DNA from 2 places in the Cellulosilyticum sp. genome. Region 2 is predicted to be linked to the other one. Evidence: riboswitches for the same ligand, from Rfam matches in the RefSeq annotation. Region 2 holds a riboswitch; the other holds the start of a gene.
What was found. A riboswitch is a leader RNA that binds a small molecule or an ion and turns the genes downstream of it on or off. The one in region 2 is predicted to bind lysine.

Region 1 (4,435 bases), on a different contig from region 2:
ACTATCACAAATACAACAATTACAGCTAGCTTCAATATAGTACTTATAATGCCTATATAACCAGCCTGCTTCACACCTAAGCAGTTAATAAAAGTAAAAAGCCATAAAATACCAGACGAAATTAAAAATGAAACTAAATTATTTGTTGCAATCCCAGGAAAGAATACTGTCACATAGCGAATAATTGCTGTAATAATTGCTGCATTACCAATCCACGAACCAATCCAAAATGTCCATGCAACGAGAAAAGCCATAAATTTTCCATAAGCCTTGTCTACATACACAATAGGACCGCCTGTCTCTGGATAAAGCGTTCCTAAATTTGCAAAAGAAAGGGCTAACATCACAGAACCAGTACCTGTAATCACCCAAGCCCACATATTGGTATACGGATTTGCAACCTGAGCTAATGTCTGAGGTGAGGTAAAAATCCCCGAGCCCATCATATTTCCCACAACAATAGCTGTTGCAGCCCCTAGCCCAAGTTCACGTTTTAATGTTTGAGAGGGTATCTTTTCTTTTTTTTCCATAACTTTGTCATCCTTTATTTCAATTTTTCTCTGTCAATTATGCTTATTTTGTCATTTCCCTCTATTATTTATGCCTTATTCTCTTTTTCTCTTCCTAAAAAAAAGATGCTTGAACACCCTTCTTGGCGTGCTCAAACATCTCTTTAATCATTCATCCTTAATTATTCATTTTTAATTAGTCTTACTTAACTATTAATGCTGTACTGCTTTTTTACTTCTTCTATAAAGTACAAATAAAATAATTCCAAGTAAAAGCACTGAACTGCCTAATGTAAGCCATACGTTTGCTGTAAAGCCTGCAACAATATAACCTACAACACAACACGCTGCTACAACTAAAGTATATGGAATTTGAGATGAAACGTGATCAATATGTTTGCATCCTGCTCCTGTTGAAGAAAGAATTGTTGTATCTGAAATTGGTGAGCAGTGATCACCAAATACAGCACCAGCAAGTGTTGCTGCAAGAGAAACTGTTACAAGTTGTGGTGCCACAGCACTACAAATCATTGTGACAATAGGAATAAGGATTCCAAATGTTCCCCATGAAGTTCCCATAGCAAAAGCAAGTCCACCAGCTATTAGGAAAATACCAGCTGGAATAAGTTGTGGTGGCATATGAGAAGCCGCTACAAGACCACCTACATATTCGCCTGTATTTAAAAGATCACGGCATACCCCACTAATTGTCCAAGCAAGTGTTAAAATAATGAATGCACCTACCATTGATTTCACACCCACACTAATACCTTCCATGAAATCCTTGAAAGAAAGTACTTTACGTGGTACGAAGAGTACGAAAGCTACAAGTAACGCCCCAAAGCCTGCCATCGCAAGTGCTGGACCTGCATCAGTATTTCCAAATCCTTGCGCAAGCGTCATACCACCTTCAAAGTATCCACCTACATAAAGCATTGATAAAATCGCTAAAATGATTAATGTAATAATTGGAATTAGTAAGTCAAATACACATCCTTTAGATGAAACTTTCATATTTGCAAGCTCATCGCCGCCTTCTTGGTCCATTCCCATACTTAAAGAACCTTTGCTACTTCTAGCTTCTTCTTCAAACTTAGCCATTGGTCCAAATTCAATATCTGTCACACAAAGTACAATCACCATAATCAATGTTAAAATCGCATAAAGGTTAAATGGAATTGTTGCCATGAATGTTTCCATTCCATTAAGCGGTGTCCCATTTACATCTAACCCACCCATTTGAGAAATAACTGAAGCTGCCCATGATGAGATTGGTGCGATAATACAAATAGGTGCTGCAGTAGCATCAATAATATATGCTAGTTTTGCACGTGATACTTTGTATTTATCTGCTACTGGTCTCATAACAGTCCCAATTGTTAAACAGTTAAAATAATCATCTATAAAAATCAGTGCCCCTAAAACAGACGTCCCAAGCTGTGCACCTTTTTTAGATTTAATTTTATTACCAGCCCATTCACCATAAGCTCTTGAGCCACCTGCCATTGTAATAACAGCTACAAGTGCCCCTAAAAATCCTAAAAATAAAATAATCGATGCATTATCACCAAGTTTCTCTGCCATTAAACCAAAGGTTACATCAACAGCCTTTACAATGCCACCACCTGTGCTAAAAGCATAAATAAGTGTTCCAGAGAAAATCCCTACGATTAGCGCTGAAATAACTTCTTTTGTTACAAGCGCAAGTACAATCGCGATAACTGGTGGAATAATTGATAAAAATCCTACATTAATTGCGTCCATATGTATGTCTCCATTCTGCCATTTAGTCTAACAAAAAAAGTCCTGAGCATACCACTCAAGACTTCTTTCTAAAAAGCATATGAACATAGTCTTAAAACTATTTTCATCTTACCTTATTATCCGTTCTCTCGTGATAGCTCTCCACAAACCAAGTTTGTGACAGTGTTATATATATTCTATATAACCCCAACGCTATAGTCTTAAAGCATAAACTATAGGTTTCGGCGAATTCTCCTTTTTATTTACTTCAACGTGCTTACCTCTGTAAATATACTCTTAGAAATCGCAACCTCTATCTACTCTTTATTTAATTGTTAGCTGAGTAAAACTATATACTATATAGTATAAAAAGTAAAGCTTTATACTAAAGTTTATATTTTCTAAAGTTTCACTTTATTTATTGCATCTAATTTGCTGTAACTGCAAGCCCACAATTTCTCTCTCCAATATCATTTCACTACTTCTTGCATATGGCTTAAATTGACAATGATAGGTAAATGTAATACGTTCTTGACTATAACGTTCCCTAACAACTTCAAATTCTAAGTCTAATTTTTCATTTTTTAAGGTTATTAAATGAATAAACCCATTCTTAGTCACAAGAGGTGTATCCGTTTGAAAACAGATACCGCCTAGTGAAATATTCTTCAAAATCACTTCCTGCTCTTTATTATTGGCAGTAATCATTACTTCATTGACGTATTCTACACGTTTAATTTCACGAAGTTCTTTTTTCTCCAGTTGAATATCTTTTAAGTATAAAACGCAAATAACCCCCGGTACATTAAAAACTTTGACCTGGCTTTCAAAGCGTCCTGTATTGGCACAAATAGATAACACAACCTTTGAATATTTCTCTGCGGTAAAAGTGCTATCATTAATTTGTACATATAGACCTTCTGCCCCATGAGGTCTATAGTACTCTACCTCATGGACATTCATATTATTTCCTATCAGTTCAACTCTTTGTGCGACTTTTAATGTTTTAAGTAATAAAGTATGTTTTGACACGTTGTTCTCCCTATTTTTTTATCTTATATTTCCTTTTTAAACAATAGTTTAACATTTTTATTATATGTTAATTTAGCCTATTTTTCAATTATTTTACATCTCATTACAAGAAAAATCTGCCACAAATTAATCTTGTGGCAGATTAAGGAGAATGTATACCAGTTTTAATCTCTATACATCTGTGTGACAGGTACTATATTTTCATCAATTTCTTGAAAAATATCTCTGCCCTTTAAATTCAGCCGTTCTTCTAATGCACAATAGTCCTTAGACGAGTAATTCATTAATGTGATTCCTTTAACATGCTTAAATAAGAAAAACATACTTTGATCTTTTCTTTTGTACAACGTCACATCGTGGATACTGGGCACATTATTAATTAAAATACTAATCCTGCCCTCATCCCGTACTACTTCATAATTACTGGGCTCTAACCATCTGATTGCCATGGTACCACCTGCACTTCATATCTTTTGTATAAAGTATGCATGTCACAGATTGTCTCATTCCATAAAAATGCTAACACCCTTTTAGTACAACTTTAACATTTTTCTAATATCTAACAAGCAATGATTTCTTTTATCATAAATTCCTTTCCACCTAAAAGCTCCCAGTTTTCACTCTGACACTTTGGACATTTCCCTTTACTTGCTAAAACATTAAACACCTTCTGACACGCTAAACAAATACCATTACCAGGCAAAACCTCTATTTTAAGCTTAGTATTTTGAAGCAATGTCCCCTCTACGGCTGCCGGATAACATGCTTCAATATATTGGGGAATCATTGAAGATAATTCACCAATTTGTAATACTAATGTATCAACTTTTGTAAGATTATTACTTCTAGCAAACTTCTCAACGGTCTTTATAATTTCTATCACAACACTTAATTCATGCAACGACTTCACCTCTTATAAACTACTTATGTTTCTTTTTAAATACTGATTTCACACTCTTCTTCATTTTCTTCGCTATAATTCTTGCTTGACGTTTTGCTGCATATTTAACAACCACTGGCTTCATTGCATTAATTTCCATCCCTGCACTATCATATTTGCGAACAAGTGAAATGGCCTCAAATTGACATTTTGTTGTACAAACACCACAGCCAACACATTGATAATCATCAACCACCGCTACACCACATCC
Region 2 (4,435 bases):
TTTCTCTAATAATGCTAAAAAACTTTCTTGTGTATGGTGGGCATAACCAATTGTATAAATAAATTTTCTCATAAATACTCCTTATATATTGTTATTTTTTTCTAAAAACATTAAACTAATCTTGATATTAACTTTATATTTATTAGTTACTATAAACATATTATAACAATTTATACGCTACTATGAGTTGCGTAATAACGAAAGGATGGCAACGCTTATGGCAGAAAGTTCTTTACAGATTGCACCTGTATTTGGTGAACATATGGTACTACAACATGGTATGCCACTTAAAATTTGGGGAAGTGGTCCTGAAGGTCAGGCCGTAACACTTAAAATACAAGACCAACAAATTACTACTATAATTAAAGATGGTTATTGGGAGGTTACTCTCTCACCACTTTATTTAAGCTCACCTACAACCTTAACCATTTATACTACTAATGAAAGCATTAGCCTCAAAGATATTTTAATCGGAGATGTTTATCTTGCTAGTGGTCAATCTAACATGGCTATGCCACTTCGCGATACACAGGATGGCACTAGCCTACTTGAAGGGCCCTTTTCATCTAATATACGTATCTGCGATATGGTTGCCAGACATTATAAAGAAGGCACTTGTTATTTAGGTGGAAATGATGAAATGGGTTGGGAAATTAAATCTACTGATTTAATATGGAAAATTCCTTCTAAAGAAAGTATTAAAAATTTCTCAGCCATCGCTTATCATTTTGCTATGGAAATTCATGAAACACAAAATATCCCTGTTGGCATTATTAACTGCTCTTGGGGAGGAAAATCCATTTCTTGCTGGATTCGTGAAGCTTACTTTATGAAAGATCCAGAGCTTAAAGCTTTTTATAAGGAGTTCAAAAAGAATCTATCTGCTGTAGATATGTTGCAGTATACAAAAGATTTTACAGAGTATGTTTTAAATGCCCAACGTTTTATTCATGGTGAAACAGATATTTGGCCACTAGAGCCTTTTGGTCCACTATGTTCAGAAACACCAGGGCGCTTATATGAAAGTATGCTCTCTAGACTTATTCCTTTTACCTTTAAAGGCGTTATCTGGTATCAAGGTGAAAGTGACGAACTACGTGCTAATCTTTATGAAAAACTCTTTACAGCCCTTATTCATAACTGGCGTGATGACTTTCAAAATCCTACACTGCCATTTTTCTTTGTTCAGTTGCCTAGCTATAACACCACAGCAAGTGAAGACCCATGTTTATGGGCTTATTTAAGAGAGGCTCAAGCTAAAGTTGCAAATACACTGCCTTTTACTTATATGGCTGTTACTTTAGATTTAGGTGAAAAAGATAATATTCATCCGACTCATAAAAAGCCAGTTGCACACCGCCTTGCTTTACTTGCACGTCACGCTATTTACAAAGAAGAACTTTTAGTACAATGTCCTATTTTAAAAGCTGCCACATTAGAAGGTAAAATCTTAAAGCTCTTCTTCCTACATACAGGTGATGGTTTGCAAATAAATGGCAATTCTCTCCAAGGGCTTCAAATAAAAGATACACTTGGACAAATTAAATATTGCCAAGCTATTGTTCGAGAAAATCAACTCCTTATAGATTGTCCGAATATATATGAAATAACTGAAATTCGCTATGGTTATGCAAGTTATAGTGAGGCTAATCTTGTAGGAAGCAGTGGCTTACCTGTTACACCATTTAAACTCACTATTTAAATCTAAGGGGCTAAACTTTAACTCTCATTTAGCCCCTTGTTTTAAGTAACATAAAAATATTTTAATTTTACTTTTTATATTGACTTTTTTTATTTTAAGTGTTATATTTTACACAATTCAATAAATAATTGACGTAGAGGTGCGAAGGCTATCAGTAGGCTTTGGGATTTATGCAAGTAAAGAAGAACAAAGCAGAAAGGAGTATTCGCCGAAGGATAAATACCTTGCAGTATTTATTACTGGTTGTACGGTTAAGAGCCTTACAACTGTCATTTTTAGAAAATAAATTGATTTTCTAAGGATGGAGAGCTACTTATGATTTCATCATATTATTTTTAGATGATTAACGTAGCCAGCCTCTATATGCTGGTTTTTTTATTGCATCCACTTCTACCAAATACTAGAAGTGACCACCTCATGTTCTATTACATAATATGGTAGTAGAGACATATTACTACACAAAGAAGGGAAGTATAAATTATGGCAATATTTGAAGGTGCAGGTGTAGCTATCGTTACACCATTTTATGAAAATGGAGATATTAACTTTGGACAATTAGAAAAACTTATTGATTATCAAATCGATAACGGTACAGATGCAATTATTATTTGTGGTACAACAGGTGAAGCTTCTACAATGTGTGATGAGGAACATTTGGAATGCATCAAAATTGCTGTTGACCGTGTTAAGGGACGTGTCCCTGTTATTGCTGGTACAGGAAGTAATGATACAAGACATGGTATTGAACTTACTAAAAATGCAAAAAAATTAGGTGTAGATGCCTCACTTCAAGTCACACCTTATTATAATAAAGCAACCCAAAAAGGTCTTATTGAGCACTTTACAGCTATTGGCCGTGCAACTGACCTTCCTATGATTCTTTATAGTGTTCCTAGCCGTACTGGTGTAAATATTACACCTCAAACAGCTTATGAACTTTCTAAATTTGATTTTGTAGTAGGTCTTAAAGAAGCAACAGGCAATATTTCACAAGTTGCCCAGATTGCTGCACTCTGCGGCGATCGTTTACCACTCTATTCTGGAAATGACGATCAAGTTATTCCTATCCTTTCATTAGGTGGTAAAGGTGTCATCTCTGTACTTTCTAATGTTGCCCCACAACAAACTCATGATATGGTCCGCCTTTACTTAGACGGTGAAAGAGAAAAAGCACTTCAACTCCAATTAGACTTTTTACCACTTATTGCGGCGCTCTTCAGTGAAGTCAATCCTATTCCAGTAAAACAAGCACTTAACCTTATGGGATGGGAAGCAGGTCCTTGTAGATTACCGCTTACAAGCTTAGAACCTCAAAATGAAGCTAAATTAAAACAAGCACTTATTGATGCTAAAATTTTATAAACAAAACTGCGCGTCTCACAGTCTTGTTACTTCTAGAAAGGATGAATCTTATGATAAAAGCATTAATGCATGGTTGTAATGGTAAGATTGGGCAAACCATTGCACGTATTATTTCAAATCACGAAGGCATTGAACTAGTAGCAGGTGTCGATCCTTATTTAGGTACGCCTAATACTTTCCCCGTTTTTGCTACGCTAGAAGAATGTAATGTACCTATAGATGTAATCATTGATTTTTCCACTGCTAAAGCCGTACCTGCACTTTTAGACTATGCAGTAAATAGCAAAACCCCTATCGTCGTATGTACAACAGGTCTTTCAGATGCAGACATCGAAAAATTAAATACTGCAAGTAGACAAATTCCAGTCTTTTTCTCAGCCAATATGTCTTTAGGTGTTAATTTACTCATTGCCCTTGCTAAAAGGGCAACTGAGGTTTTAAGTGATAGTTCTTTTGATATTGAAATTATTGAAAAACATCATAATCAAAAAATTGATGCACCTAGTGGTACAGCACTTGCTATTGCTGATGCAATTAATAGTAGCTTGTCTGAACCTTACGATTATCGTTATGATCGCACGACCATACGTGAAAAACGTCCAAAAAACGAAATTGGCATCCATGCTGTACGTGGTGGTACTATCGTAGGAGAACATGAAATTCTTTTTGCTGGTAATGATGAATTTATTACCCTTAAACATCAAGCAACTTCTAAAGAGGTTTTTGCAGTAGGTGCACTTAAAGCTGCTAAGTTCTTAGCTGGTAAGGGTCCTGGTCTTTATAATATGGAACATCTTTTAGGATAAAAAAAGAGATAGATTTTACCATAAAATGAAGTGCCTCTGTCAAGTAGATAGGGGAAATAATAAAAAATTTGTGTCGCCAATCACACTTTTATCAGAAAGAGCTAGTATAGCACTTAAATAAGCTTTATTTCCTGACATAAAAAATACTCCTCCTTATGGTAGACAGTTTTATTATTTAAACTGTCTACCATAAGGGGAGCATATCAAAATCTATCTCTTTTTATATTTATTTTTTTAATTGATTAGATACTTCTACAAGTTGTTGCACATATCCCGTTGCTAATTGAGCATTTTCTAGATTACTAAGTGCAATAGAATTCGCCTCTTCTGCACTTGCATTTGTTTCTTCACTTACTGCTGAAATTTCATTAATACTTTCAACAATATTATTATTTGAGTTTACAATTTGATCTACCTTTTCATGAACTGCTTCTACTTTTGTATGAGACGCTGCCATTTTTGTAAGCATCTCATTAAAGATATCTTTTGTTGTATTAACAAGTTCATTTTGCTCCTTATTAATTTCATTTAACTCTTTAACAGCGCCTTCTGCTTGTATTACCTT

Region 1: another riboswitch for lysine. It lies ahead of AC1VAQ_RS06335 (Na+/H+ antiporter NhaC family protein); the one in region 2 lies ahead of dapA (4-hydroxy-tetrahydrodipicolinate synthase).

The regions. Positions count from the first base shown of each region.
Region 1 covers NZ_CEVXFV010000010.1:46,611-51,045, reverse strand. Annotated here, with positions in the region: gene AC1VAQ_RS06340 (amino acid permease) at 1-530, opposite strand, end outside; gene AC1VAQ_RS06335 (Na+/H+ antiporter NhaC family protein) at 723-2,273, opposite strand; lysine riboswitch at 2,400-2,576, opposite strand; gene AC1VAQ_RS06330 (PilZ domain-containing protein) at 2,667-3,284, opposite strand; gene AC1VAQ_RS06325 (hydrogenase maturation nickel metallochaperone HypA/HybF) at 3,844-4,185, opposite strand; gene AC1VAQ_RS06320 (FAD-dependent oxidoreductase) at 4,205-4,435, opposite strand, start outside.
Region 2 covers NZ_CEVXFV010000056.1:14,398-18,832, forward strand. Annotated here, with positions in the region: gene AC1VAQ_RS17460 (DUF488 domain-containing protein) at 1-72, opposite strand, end outside; gene AC1VAQ_RS17465 (sialate O-acetylesterase) at 218-1,702, shown strand; lysine riboswitch at 1,829-2,022, shown strand; gene dapA (4-hydroxy-tetrahydrodipicolinate synthase) at 2,183-3,064, shown strand; gene dapB (4-hydroxy-tetrahydrodipicolinate reductase) at 3,115-3,870, shown strand; gene AC1VAQ_RS17480 (methyl-accepting chemotaxis protein) at 4,097-4,435, opposite strand, start outside.